DNA from 3 places in the Allobosea sp. 2KB_26 genome. Region 2 is predicted to be linked to each of the others. Evidence: riboswitches for the same ligand, from Rfam matches in the RefSeq annotation. Region 2 holds a riboswitch; each other region holds the start of a gene.
The links. A riboswitch is a leader RNA that binds a small molecule or an ion and turns the genes downstream of it on or off. The one in region 2 is predicted to bind thiamine pyrophosphate.
Positions count from the first base shown of each region.

Region 1: it holds a riboswitch for thiamine pyrophosphate, as region 2 does, so the genes downstream of both, thiC (phosphomethylpyrimidine synthase ThiC) here and thiO (glycine oxidase ThiO) in region 2, are expected to answer to the same signal.
Region 3: it holds a riboswitch for thiamine pyrophosphate, as region 2 does, so the genes downstream of both, thiB (thiamine ABC transporter substrate binding subunit) here and thiO (glycine oxidase ThiO) in region 2, are expected to answer to the same signal.

Region 1 is NZ_JBFRHE010000004.1:515,818-520,215, forward strand. Features, by position in the region: gene thiE (thiamine phosphate synthase) at 1-521, opposite strand, end outside; gene AB4099_RS15845 (hydroxyethylthiazole kinase) at 518-1,267, opposite strand; gene thiC (phosphomethylpyrimidine synthase ThiC) at 1,276-3,138, opposite strand; TPP riboswitch at 3,217-3,321, opposite strand; gene AB4099_RS15855 (hypothetical protein) at 3,404-3,604, opposite strand; partial or broken gene AB4099_RS15860 (OmpA family protein) at 3,714-4,398, opposite strand, start outside.
Region 2 is NZ_JBFRHE010000013.1:61,039-65,436, forward strand. Features, by position in the region: gene thiG (thiazole synthase) at 1-413, opposite strand, end outside; gene thiS (sulfur carrier protein ThiS) at 415-627, opposite strand; gene thiO (glycine oxidase ThiO) at 624-1,814, opposite strand; TPP riboswitch at 1,872-2,004, opposite strand; gene AB4099_RS26855 (isochorismatase family protein) at 2,151-2,774, opposite strand; gene AB4099_RS26860 (LysR family transcriptional regulator) at 2,877-3,737, shown strand; gene AB4099_RS26865 (response regulator) at 3,934-4,311, shown strand.
Region 3 is NZ_JBFRHE010000001.1:466,465-470,862, forward strand. Features, by position in the region: gene AB4099_RS02260 (ABC transporter substrate-binding protein) at 1-1,322, opposite strand, end outside; TPP riboswitch at 1,479-1,590, shown strand; gene thiB (thiamine ABC transporter substrate binding subunit) at 1,656-2,675, shown strand; gene AB4099_RS02270 (ABC transporter permease family protein) at 2,680-4,221, shown strand; gene AB4099_RS02275 (thiamine ABC transporter ATP-binding protein) at 4,214-4,398, shown strand, end outside.

The sequences.
Region 1 (4,398 bases), on a different contig from region 2:
ATGGCCGTGATGCCCGCGATGGCTCCGACCGGGAGTGGTCCCAATACGGCAGCAGCCTTGCGCCGGAGGGCCGTGAAGCCGTCGAGCCCGAGAGAGGAGCCTGCATTGTCCTTGTGCGAGGTCTGGAAGACACCGCCGATGCAGGCATAGTCGATCTTCGCTAGGGCCAGCGCGGAGAGTTCATCCTCATGCTTCAGCGTCGCGCCGATGATGGCGCGGGGCCCGAGCAGGCGGCGGGCATCGTTCGGCTTCATGTCGTCGGCGCCGAGATGGACGCCGTCGGCACCGGAAGCAAGTGCGACATCGACGCGGTCGTTGATCAGCAGCGGCACCCTTGTGCCGTGCAGGGCCGAGCGGATGGCCCGAGCCTCGCGCACCATCTCGCGCGTCGTCTCCGTCTTGGCGCGCAGCTGGATCAGGGTGGCGCCGCCATCGACCGCGGCACGCGCCAGGTCGGCCAGCGAGCGCCCGGCCGCGATCTGCGGATCGACAATGCCGTAAAGGCGGATATCAACGCTCACCCGTGCTCTCCCATGCGTTCGCGCAGCGTGGCTTCGTCCATTCCTGCCAGCGCGTCGATCAGGTGCACGGCGAAGCTGCCGGGCCCTTGCGATGTCTCTGCCGCAATCTCACCGGCGATGCCATAGGCGGTCAGCGCGGCGGCCGCCGCGATCGCCGGATCGCCCTCGACCGCGCAGCATGCCGCGATCAGGGCGCCCGCTGCGCAGCCGACCCCGGTGACCTTCGTCATCAGCGGATGGCCGTGGGAAATGGATAACGTCCCGCTCGCCCCCGCAATCCGGTCGACCTTGCCGGTGGTGACGAGCGTGAGGTTGCGCTCGCGCGCCGTCTCGAGATCGGCCGCGAGCGCGGCCATCTCGGTCGCGTTGCCGCGCACCACGATGTTCGGCAGGCGCAGCACCTCGCGCGCCACGTGCTGGCGCAGCGGCGAGAGCTCGACGAAGACCGGATCGAAGACGAGCGGCTTCCGTCGGTCGCGCGCAACCTCCAGCAACTTGGGGATGGCAAGTTCGCTCTCGGCATTGATCGTGCCGATATTGATCAGGATCGCGCCCGCGCCTTCGGCCATCGCCGCGACCTCGTCGACATGGATCGCCATGGACGGGATCGCGCCGAAGGCGAGCAGCATGTTCGCCGTGATGTTCTGCGCCACTGTATTGGTGAGGCACTGCACACGCGGGCGGCTCGTCGCCACCCGCGCCAGCACGCCCGCGACGACCGTCGCGTCGAGGCGGGCCGCGGTCATCGTCGCGCTCATTCGGCCGCCGGCAAATAGAGATTGCCGCCCTTGGCCAGGAATTCCTGCGATTTCTCCGCCATGCCTTCGAGCGCTGCGCGTTCGTTCTCACCCATCGCCAGCACTTCGGCGCGCAGATCCTGCGTGATCTTCATGGAGCAGAATTTCGGCCCGCACATCGAGCAGAAATGCGCGACCTTGTGAGCGTCCTTCGGCAGGGTCTCGTCATGGAAGGAGCGCGCGGTGTCGGGGTCGAGCGCCAGGTTGAACTGGTCTTCCCAGCGGAAGTCGAAGCGGGCACGCGAGACCGCGTCGTCGCGGATCTTGGCCGCCGGATGGCCCTTGGCGAGATCGGCGGCATGGGCCGCGATCCGATAGGTGATGACGCCGGTCTTGACGTCGTCGCGGTTGGGAAGGCCGAGATGCTCCTTGGGCGTGACATAGCAGAGCATGGCGCAGCCGAACCAGCCGATCATCGCCGCGCCGATGCCTGAGGTGATGTGGTCGTAACCCGGCGCGATGTCGGTGGTCAGCGGTCCCAGCGTGTAGAACGGCGCCTCGCCGCATTCGCGCAGCTGCTTGTCCATGTTCTCCTTGATCTTATGCATCGGCACGTGGCCGGGGCCCTCGATCATCACCTGGCAGCCCTTGTCCCAGGCGACCTTGGTGAGCTCGCCCAGCGTCTCCAGCTCGGCGAACTGGGCGCGGTCATTGGCGTCGGCGATCGAGCCCGGACGCAGGCCATCGCCGAGCGAGAAGGAGACGTCATATTTGCGCATGATCTCGCAAATCTCGTCGAAGCGCTCGTAGAGGAAGCTCTCCTTGTGGTGCGCGAGGCACCAGCGCGCCATGATCGAGCCGCCGCGCGAGACGATGCCCGTGACGCGGCTCGCGGTGAGCGGGACATAGGGCAGCCGCACGCCGGCGTGGATGGTGAAATAGTCGACGCCCTGCTCGGCCTGCTCGATCAGCGTGTCCTTGAAGACCTCCCAGTCGAGCTTGATCGGGTCGCCGCCGACCTTCTCCAGCGCCTGGTAGATCGGCACCGTACCGATCGGAACCGGCGAGTTGCGCAGGATCCAGGAGCGGATGTTGTGGATGTTGCGGCCGGTCGACAGGTCCATCACCGTGTCGGCGCCCCAGCGGATTGCCCAGACCAGCTTCTCGACCTCCTCGGCAGCGCCGGAGGTCACGGCCGAATTGCCGATATTGGCGTTGATCTTGACCAGGAAATTGCGGCCGATCGCCATCGGCTCCAGTTCGGGATGGTTGATATTGGCGGGAATGATGGCGCGGCCGCGCGCGATTTCCTCGCGCACGAATTCAGGGGTGACGAATTCCGGAACCGAGGCGCCGAAGCTCTGGCCATCGGCATGGCGCTCGCGGGCGCCTTCGAGCATCGCGGCGCGGCCGAGATTCTCGCGATGCGCGACATAGATCATCTCGGGCGTGATGATGCCGGCCTTGGCGAACTCGTACTGGGTCGCCATCTGGCCGGGCTTGGCCTCGAGGATCGGGCGGGCGGCCGGGCAGGCGGGAACGAGCTGTTCCGCCGAGATATGGCCGTTATCGGCGGCGGTGACGGCACGGCCGGGCACGGTCGTGAAGCCACGAGCATCGAGCCAGGCCCGGCGCGGCTGCGGCAGGCCGGCATTGAGATCGATCGTGACATCGCTCTCGGTGAACGGACCGGACGGATCGTAGATGCGGACCGGCGGCTCGGAATCGGTGGTGAGCTGTACTTCGCGGAAAGGCACCCGCATCTCGGGGTGGTCCGGCGGCGCGACATAGATCTTGCGCGAGCCGATGATCGGGCCGGTCGTTACGGTTTGAGGGGCCGCCTTGACGGTATTCTTCTGTGGCTTGGTATGGGCGTTCATGGGATCTCCTCCTTGGTCCAAGGTTCAGGAGATCCGGGTTTAGAAGCGGTCCAGTCGCTGTCTGCGGGTACACGTGTGGCGCACGCCGCGTTCCAGTCCCTCCGCCGGTATGACCCGGATCAGGTTCGACGGGTTCGGCTTTGGACGCCATCTCAGCTCTTGCGAGCACCCCTCGGAACGAGGCGGAGGTTAGGGCCGGCGGCTCTTGAACGCAACCGGCAACGGGCCGGATGCGACCCGGCCATGCGGCGCCGGAATGCCGCCTTCAGGCGAGAATGTCGACGTTCTGGCCCTGGCCAGCGGCTAGAGTAGCCTTCTGGGTTTCGGCGCTCTGCTGCAGCATATCCACGAGCGCCTGGTCGGACGAGGCCTGCTGCTTCACCATCGCGGTCTGCAGGGTCTGGCGGGTCGAGGCTGCCTGGCTTGCGGCAAAGCTCTGGGCGATCGCGACGGATGTCTCACTCATCATCAACTCTCCTTACGGGAGGTCTTAAGCATGAGAGCTTGCTGATTCCTGAATCCCCCGAACCGGGGAGGCCGGCGCGACGGTCGCCCCCCGCGCCGGTTCGATCGGTTCACTGCGGCTGGTTCTGTCCGGCCAATAGCGGGGTGATGCGTCGGAGCGTGACGCGGCGGTTCTCGCGCGCGGCCTCCTGCGTCTGCACCTTGAGATACTGCTCGCCATAGCCCTGCGTCGTCAGGTTCTCCGGCGGCACCTGGAAATCGCGCGTCAGGATCTCGGCGACGGATTGGGCCCGGCGATCCGAGAGCGAGAGGTTGTCGACATCCGAGCCGACGGCGTCGGTATGGCCCTCGACCAGGAAGACCTCGTTCGGCGCGCGCTGCAGTGCCTGGCTGATCGAGGCGGCAATCACCGAGAGCCGCTGCGCCTGATTGGGCGTGACCTCCCAGGATCCGGTCTCGAATGTCACCGTGTCGATATCGACGCTGCGCATGCGGGCGCGCAGGTCCGGCGAATAGCGGACTTCGTCGAGCGTGTAGCGACGCGGGATCGCGGCGATCGGCGGGGCAGTGATCGTCTCGTAGATCAGGCGCTGATCGGCCTGCTCGGCATCGACGATATAGCGCTCGCGCGGGATCGGCAGCGGCGGCGGCGGCAGCACGACGACCTCATCCGAGAAGCGCATGTCCGGCCGATCGCGGCGGGTATTGTCGATCATCACGATCTCATCGCCGTCGCGCATGCGCCGGGTCCGGCGGATCAGGCGGCCGTCCTCGTCGGTCACGGTGATGATGCGG
Region 2 (4,398 bases):
GGATCGTCGTTGCAATAGGGCAGCACGACGAACCCCTTGTCGACAAGTTGGCGCGTCGCCTCCAGCAACTCGCCAACATCGGGATAGAGCGTCTCGCGATCGCCGATCACCTCGAGCTTGATCCAGTTGGTGCCGAGCGCCTCGCGTGCAAGCTCGGCGGTGAGGATCGCGTCGCGCGCGGTCTCGCAGCCTGCCGTGTTGGGCAGGAAGCGGCGGCCGGCAAGCAGGCGCAGCGTGTCGGAGCCATGGCCCTGCAGCGAAATGCGACGCACGGAGAGCGTGACAAGGTCCGAACCGCTGGCCTTGATGGCATCGACCATGATGCGCTGGCTCGGATAGCCGGCCGTGCCAATGAGGAGCCGCGACGACAATGACGTGCCGGCGATGGTAAGGGCCTCGATCGGGGTGTTCATGTCAGCCTCCCGCGAAGGCACGGATGATTTCGACGCGGTCGTTGCGCGACAGAGGCGTCTGCGCCCAGTCGACCTGCCGCACCACGGTGCCATTCAGCGCGATGGCGAAGCCCTGCGGTCCCGGCAAGTCCAGCTCGGACGTCTCCTCCTGCCAAAGCGCCGCCAGATTCTCGGCCGCGCTCTCGCGGTCCTTGCCGTTGATGATGAGTTTCATGAGATTGCCTCCAGAGTTGGGGTGAAGCGCGCCTGGCCGAATGAAGCGGCCGGTCCCGTGATGCGATCTTCGACGAGGAGTTGCTCGATCGCGGCTGCCGTGACGGGGGCGAGCAAATAGCCGTTGCGGTGATGCCCGGTCGCAACGAGCAGGCCCGATATCCCCGTCTCGCCAAGGATCGGCGCATCGTCGATGGAGGTCGGGCGAAAGCCGGACCAGATCGCCTCGACCGGCATTTCCTCGATCGAGGGCAGTGCGCGCCGGGCACCGTCGAGCAGGGCATAGACGCCGCCAGCAGTCACGCTGTCGTCGAAGCCGCGTTCTTCCATGGTGGCGCCGACCAGGAGAGTGCCGTCGCTCTTGGGGGCGAGATGCACTTGCTCGGTCCAGACGACGCGCGCGAGCGTACCGGTCCCGGGCGTGCTGCGGAGCGCGAGCGACTGGCCCTTGAGCGGGCGGACGGGGATGTCGAGCCCCTGAAATCGGGTCCAGGCGCCGGCAGCCGCAATCACGACCGGGGCCTTGCAGAGTCCGCGCGGCGTCGAGACGCCGAGAACGCGGCCCCCGGCCAGCTCCGGCTCGGCCTCGCAGGCTTCGACCAGGTGCGCTCCGGCCGCGAGACAGGCGCGTCGCAGCGCCGCCATGACGCGCGGCGGATCGACCTGATGGTCGGCGGGGCAGAGAATGCCGGCAACGACCGAGGGCCTCAGCCCGGGTTCGCGTTCGCGGCATTGCGCCCCGCTAAGCCATGCCGCCTCGACCTCGGCGCGCCGTTGCAGGTCATGGCGGAAACGCAGGCGCTCGACCTCTTCACGCCCCAGCGCGACCAGCAGGACACCGTCCCGGCGATAGTCGATGCCGAGCCCGCCATCGGCTTCGAGCTCGCGTGCAAAAACCGGCCAGAGCCGCTGGCTTTCGAGCGCCAGCGGCAGATGGTCCTCGCCGCCCGGCTCCAGCTCGGCGGCCGCGGCCAGCATGCCGGTCGCGGCAAGGCTTGCTCCCTGTCCGATCGTGCCACGCTCGAAAACCGTCACATCAAACCCGCGCCGGGCCAACCGCCAGCCGATGGACAAACCGATCAGGCCACCGCCAATGATGGCGATATCGGTGGAGGACGGCACCTCGCAGGCGACGGGCCCAGGATCGTCGCCAGATCGGCGAAGGGTGGTGTGTGGCGGGCCGCGCATGGCAAACTCCTCGCCCAGCTCGGGTAAGGAGATCTGGCAGCCCTTCGGCTGCCGGCAAGTGCCTCGACGCTCCATCCCTCCGCCGGTATGAGCCGGATCAGGTTCGAAGGATTTCCGCGCGCCTTTCCGGGGAACACCCGGTCTGCCAGCGGTTTCTCAGCCCCTTGCCGGGGATCTCCCTGGAATGCGCGCAGTCTGGAGCCGGGGCAGCAGCGAGGTCAAGAGCCAACCCGACACAAATGTCGGGAGGACCCAGGCTGGAGGGCCACGGGCCGGAATCTTCGCGGGGCCATCGAAGCCTCTCGACTTGACGCTCGTGCGCCGACGGGAGGCCGGTTATCGTCCGTAGGCCTGCGCGATCTGGCCGACCAGCGTCGCCCAGGGCATGTCGAGCGCGCCATAGACGGCCCCGGCTTGCGGGTGAGTATTGTCCTTCAGGATCTCGACCATCAGGGTCGCATAGTCGGACACGACCACGCCGGCCTGGACCATCCGCAGCAGCCCGGCCTGCCGCTTCGTCTCGCTGAACGTGCCCGACGCGTCGACAGCGACATAGGATTCATAGCCCTTGCCGATCGCCGTCATGGCGGGGAACGCAGCGCACACCTCCAGCGAGATGCCGGCGAAGATCAGCTTCCTGCGCCCCGTCGCTTCGATCGCGGCTGCAACCTTCGGGTCGTCCCAGGCATTGACCGAGGCCCGGTCCAGGATCGTGACGCCGGGCAGCGCCGCGACGAGTTCGGGAAAGGTCGGTCCCCACATGCTATCGCGCGCCGTCGTCGTCACCACGATCGGCAATTTCAGCAATTGGGCGGCCTTGGCGAGCGCGACGACATTGTGCTTGAGCTCGCCGGTGGAATAATCCCGCACACCGCTCATCAGCCCGACCTGATGGTCGACGAGAATGAGCGCGGCATTGTCGGAGGTCAGCGGGGCATAAGGTTTGGCGGGCGCGTTCATCGGTCGCTCCTCATCAAGGGCGGGTGATGCAACGACTATGGCCGCCAGCCATATGGAACAGTAGCCTCGCCTTTGAAACGCCGGCGTTCTATATCTGGAACGATGACCGACGCTGTCGACCTCTCCGGCATGGCTCTCTTCGTCAGGATCGTCGAATCCGGCTCCTTGAGCGCCGCCGGCCGCCTGCTTGGCCTGCCCAAGGCGACGGTCAGCCGCCAGCTCGCGCTGCTGGAGCAGCGCATGGGCGCGCCCCTGCTGCTGCGCTCGACACGGGCGCTCAGCCTGACCGACACGGGCCGGCGCTATTTCGAGCGCGTTCGGCCGATCGTGCGCGATGCGGAGCTCGCCCAGGTCGAGACGCTCGCCGAGCATGCAAGCCCGAGCGGGACGCTGAAGATCTCAGCCCCCGTCGCTTATGGCCAGCATGTGCTGGCGCCAAAGCTTTTCACGTTTCAGCAGCTTTATCCGGCGGTCCGCCTCGACCTGCGCCTGGGCGACGAGCTCGTGAACATCGTGGCCGGCGGCTTCGACCTTGCGATCCGGCTCGGCCGGCTCGACGACAGCGACCTGCGCGGCCGGCTGCTCGAACGCATCGACATGTGGCTGGTCGCCTCGCCGGATTATCTCGCGCGTGCCGGGACACCGCGGGCGGTGGCGGAGCTTGCGAACCATCGCGGCATCCTGACCCGCAGCGATCTCGACCAGTGGACGGTCGATAACCAGTCGATCCGCGTCCGCTGGCATATCAGCACCGGCAACATGTCCGTCACCTGCCATGCGGCGTGTGCCGGCCTGGGTATCGCCCTCGTGCCCGGTTTTCTGGCGGATGCCCCGATCGCAGCCGGAAGCCTCACTCGCATCCTGCCCGAACATCCCATGGACCAGCTCGAAGTGACGGCGTTGCAGGCGCGCTCGGTGACACCATCGATCGCCGTCAAGGCGCTGCTGAAGCACCTCGCCTGACCCTATTCACCCGCTCTCCGCTTCCGCTGCCGGCACGCGCGGCCAGTCGGGCAACTTCACGAGGGAGCGCTCCGCCCGCCGCGCCAACAGCCTGCATTGTCCGTAGCGCCCAAGCAGGCGCGACGGCGGAACGTTCCGGACCATGAGCCGTTGGACCTCTACCGTCGCGACAAGAAGGCGGTTCAGGAGAAGCCCAGTGCCTACAGACGCGGAAAAGCCGGTTGTTCTCATCGTCGAGGACGAACCGATCATCAGGATGTATGCGGCCTTGCTCGTCGAGGAGGCCGGGTACCTCGCCGTCGAGGCAGCGACCGCCGACGAGGCCCTGGCCATTCTGGAGCAACGCGACGATGTCCGCATCCTCTTCACCGATGTCGAGATGCCGGGTTCGCTGAACGGCCTGCAACTGGTCGAGGTCGTGCGCGAGAAATGGCCGCCGATCGGGTTGATGGTGACCTCGGGCCATGTCCGGGTCGACCCGCAGAAATTGCCCGAGCGCGCCCGGTTTTTTCGAAAACCCTATTCCGAGAGCGAGATCATCAGGACGCTGAAATCCTTGCCGGCCAGCGCCTAGGCGCGCCTGACCGACCAGGCGCGAAGGAAACGGCCGGTTCCCGCGCCGGGGCGGGATCGGGACAGTGCCCAGGAAACGGGCTTGAAA
Region 3 (4,398 bases), on a different contig from region 2:
AGCGCAGGATTGAGCACGTCGGCGCCCGACCAGAGCGTATGGAACACCGACCAACCGCCCTGGTCCGGCAATCCGCGATTGGAGCGCCGGCCGATGAAGCTGGCCCAGTCGGTCGCGACCAGATCGACAGTCATGCCGAGCTTCTTCAAAAGCTCCTGCGTCACCAGGCACTGGTTATAGGCGATCGGCTGGTCTGCAGGCGCCAGCAGCAGCACCTTCTCGTTCTTGTAGCCGGCCTCCTGAAGCATGGCCTTGGCCCGCTCCAGATTGTTGCCGAGTGCCGCCTCACCGCCCGCTCCGGTCGACATCGGCGAGCCCGGCGTGAAGAAGGTCTTGCACTCCTTGTAGTAGTCCTTGCTGCCGACGACCGCCTCCATGTAGTCGGTCTGGTCGATTGCCATCATCACCGCCCGTCGAATGCCGGGATTGTTGAAGGGCGGCTGCAGATGGTTGAAACGCATCAGCAGGATCAGCCCGAGCGGCACGTTCTCGATCGCGATCTCGGGATTGCTCTTGAGCAGGGGCAGGAGATCGACCGGCGGCTGTTCATACCAATCGACCTCGCCCTGCATCAGCGCGCCGACTGCGGCCGAAACCTCGGTCAGCGGCAACCATTCGATGCGGTCGATCTTGGCGACCTTGCCGCCAGCGGCCCAGGATGGCGCCTCCTCTCGCGGCCTGTACTTGGCGAAGCGCTCATAGACCGCGTTCTGGCCCGGCACCCATTGCTTGTCCATGAAGCGCCAGGGTCCGGAGCCGATCGCCTCCGTGATGTTCTTGGTCGGCTCCATCATTGCCACGCGCTCGGGCATGATGAAGGGTACGTTCGAGGAGAGCTTGCCGAGTGCGTCCGGCAGCATCGGGAAGGGCTTCGTCAGGCGGATGGCGAAGGTGCGCTGATCGACGTCATCGTAACCCTCGACGAATGTCGCGAAGGTCTGCCCGAAGGCATCGCGCGCCGACCAGCGACTGATCGAAGCAATACAGTCCTGCGCCCTGACCGGCTGCTCGTCATGGAACATCAGTCCGTCGCGCAGATGGAAGGTCCAGCGCAGCCCGTCCGGCGCAGCCTCCCAGCTCTGGACCATCTGCGGCTGAATGCGGAACTGCGCGTCCGTCGCAAACAAGGTATCATATATCAGATAGCCGTGATTGCGGATGACGTAGCTCGTGGCGACGATCGGATCGAGCGAGGGCAACGGCGTCGACGGAATGAAGCGCAGCGTATTGGCGCGCGATTGCCCACGCGACGGAAATCCGACGAGACTGGAAGTGGTTAAGGCGGAACTTCCGGCCAGAATCTGACGGCGATTGAATCGCATGCGACATCCCCTTGCTCTTGAGCTTTCGCGCCAGGCGCGCCTGCCTTCTGTCAAGCAAGAGATATACCAGCATGGTCAGGCGACGACGCGCAATGCCCGTTGCGATGGATCGGCGGCATCAACTGGACTCGCCCGTGCCCGCTCGCTATTCCCTTGACCGTCTCAACGGGGTGCCCGGCGGTTTCGGGCTGAGAGGGAAGCGCAGGGCTTTCAACCCGTCGAACCTGATCCGGATCGTGCCGGCGGAGGGATTGAGCACCGGCGTCTCGCACCGGAGGTGGCCTCCCCTCTCGACCGTCAAGGGCCGCCGTCGAATGCATGCGGGGTGACGCCATGACCTTTCTGAACAGCCGGATGACCCGGATCGCCACCGCGCTCTCGGTGCTTCTGCTTACGACGCCGTCCATGGCGCAGGAGAAACCGGCGCTGACCGTCTACACCTATTCCTCCTTCACCGGGAAATATGGCCCCGGCGCCAAGGTGAAGGCGGCCTTCGAGGCGCAATGCAGTTGCACGCTGAACTGGGTCGCAAGCGACGATGCCGGCTCCCTCGTTGCGCGCCTGAAGCTGGAGGGTGAGACGACCAAGGCCGATGCCGTGCTCGGCCTCGACATGAACCTTGCGGCGGAAGCCAAGGCCACGGGCCTGTTCCAGCCCCATGGCCAGGATACTACAGCACTCACTTTGCCCATCGCCTGGACCGACGATACCTTCCTGCCCTTCGACTGGGGGCATCTCGCCTTCGTCTATGATTCAACCAAACTTGCCGCGCCGCCCACCAGCCTGAAGCAGCTTGTCGACGATCCGAATGGGCCGAAGCTGGTGCTGCAGGATCCGCGCACCAGCGCGCCCGGGCTTGGCTTCCTGCTCTGGATGCGAGCCGTTTATGGCGACGGCGCCGACGCCGCCTGGACCAGGCTCAAGCCCCGCATCGTTACCTTCACCAAGGGCTGGTCGGAGGCCTACGGGCTCTTCCTTAAGGGCGAGGCCGACATGGTGCTCTCCTACGCGACCTCGCCGGCCTATCACATCGGCGTGGAGAAGAAGACGCAGTACAAGGCCGCGCCCTTCAGCGAAGGCCACTATCTGCATATCGAACTCGCCGGCATGACGCGCACGACGCGGCAGCCCGAGCTCGCCAAACGCTTCCTCGCCTTCACGCTTTCGGACGCCTTCCAATTGCTGATCCCGGAAGGCAACTGGATGATGCCGGCGAAACAGGCGGCAGGTGGACTGCCGGCATCATTCGCCGATATCATCAAGCCGGAACGGACCTTGCTGTTCACGCCGGACGAGGTGCGCACGCAGCGCCGAAGCTTCATCGACGCCTGGCTCGCCGCAGCGAGCCGCTGAGGCCTTGTTCCGCCCGGCCACGCTCACTGCGCTTGCCATCCTTGCGCTCGCCGGCGCCTCGCTCGCCGGGCTGGCGGGAGCCGGGGGCAACGTCGCGGCCCTGTCGTCGCTCGGCCCCTATCTCGCTCGCCTCGTCGCAGGAGCGACCGTCCAGGCGGGCCTGTCGATGCTGCTCTCGATCCTGCTGGGCACGGCACTGGCGCTTGCCTTGCTGCGCCGCCGCTTCCCAGGCCGCAACCTCCTGCTCGCCGTGCTGACCGCCGCCGCCGTCGCACCGACGATCGTTATCGTCTTCGGCGTCATCGCGATCTATGGCCGTTCCGGGCTGCTCGGCGACCTGGCGCGTGCCGTTGGAGCTGAACCGCCGGCGATCTACGGGCTCCAGGGTATCCTGATCGCTCATGTGTTGATGAATATGCCGCTGGTGACGCGCACGCTGCTTCAGGCCTTCGGCCGCGAACCCGGCGAGCGGAGGCGCCTGGCCTCGGCGCTCGGCTTCTCCGCCGCCGATTGTTTCCGGCATCTCGACTGGCCCGTGATCCGGCGCGAGGCTCCGGCGCTTGCCACCTTCGTCTTCCTGCTCTGCTTCACGAGCTTTGCCGTCGTGCTCTCGCTCGGTGGCGGGCCTGCCAACGCCACGCTGGAAGTCGCGATCTACGAAGCGGTCCGTTTCGAGGCCGATTTCGCCCGCGCTGCCGCTCTCGCCGGCCTTCAGCTTGTGCTCTGCCTCGGACTTGCGACTGCGCTCGCCACACTCGCGCCGGCGGTCCACGACGAGGCAAGTGCCGAGCGCCATGCAGCCCGCCCCGATATCCTCGCCCCTTGCCTGCTCCGGCTGGACTGCCTTGTCCTCATTCTGGCGACAGCATGGATCGCACCGCCTCTCCTCAGCATCGCAAGCGGCGTCGCAGCCGTACCGACGCTCGCGACCGCCGAATTCGCATGGGCAGCCGCGACGAGCGCAGCCATCGCGCTTGGCGCAGGCCTCCTCGCCTGCCTGTTTGCCGTACTGCTCGCCAGCGCCGCGCGCGGACGCCGGCTACGCCCGAGACTTCCCGACCTTGCCGCCTTCACCATGCTTGGCCTGCCGCCCTTCGCCTTCGTGGCAGGACTCTACGTTTTGACACGCAACCTCGCCGATCCCGCGGCACTCGGACTGATGCTGGTACCGCTCGTCAACGCCCTGATGGCACTTCCCTACGCCTATCGACTGCTGGCGCCGCCACTGGCGACCAACGCAGAACGTCATGGCAGGCTGGCTGAGAGTCTCGGCATTGCCGGCTGGACCCGGCTGCGGCTCGTCGAATGGCCGGCCCTGCGCGCACCGCTGGCGGCCGCCTTCGCATTTGCCACGGCGCTCTCGCTTGGCGATTTCGGCGTCATTGCTCTGTTCGGCGGCGGCGAGCTCACCACCCTGCCCTATCTCCTGGCGAACCGCCTCGGCGCCTATCGCATGGATGAAGCGGGAGCACTCGCACTCGTGCTGGTGCTTTCGGCCGGGGGTCTCGCCTACCTGACCGAGCGCTGGAGTGCGCGTCATGCTTGAGCTGGCAGGCCTGTCCCTCGACTATCCCGGATTTGCGGCGCGCTACGACCTCGTCATTCCAGCAGGCGCGCTCTGCGCCGTCATCGGCCCGTCAGGTGGCGGCAAGACCACCCTGCTCCATGCCATCGCCGGCTTTGAACGGCCTACGGCGGGAACCCTCCGCTTCGCCGGCGCAGA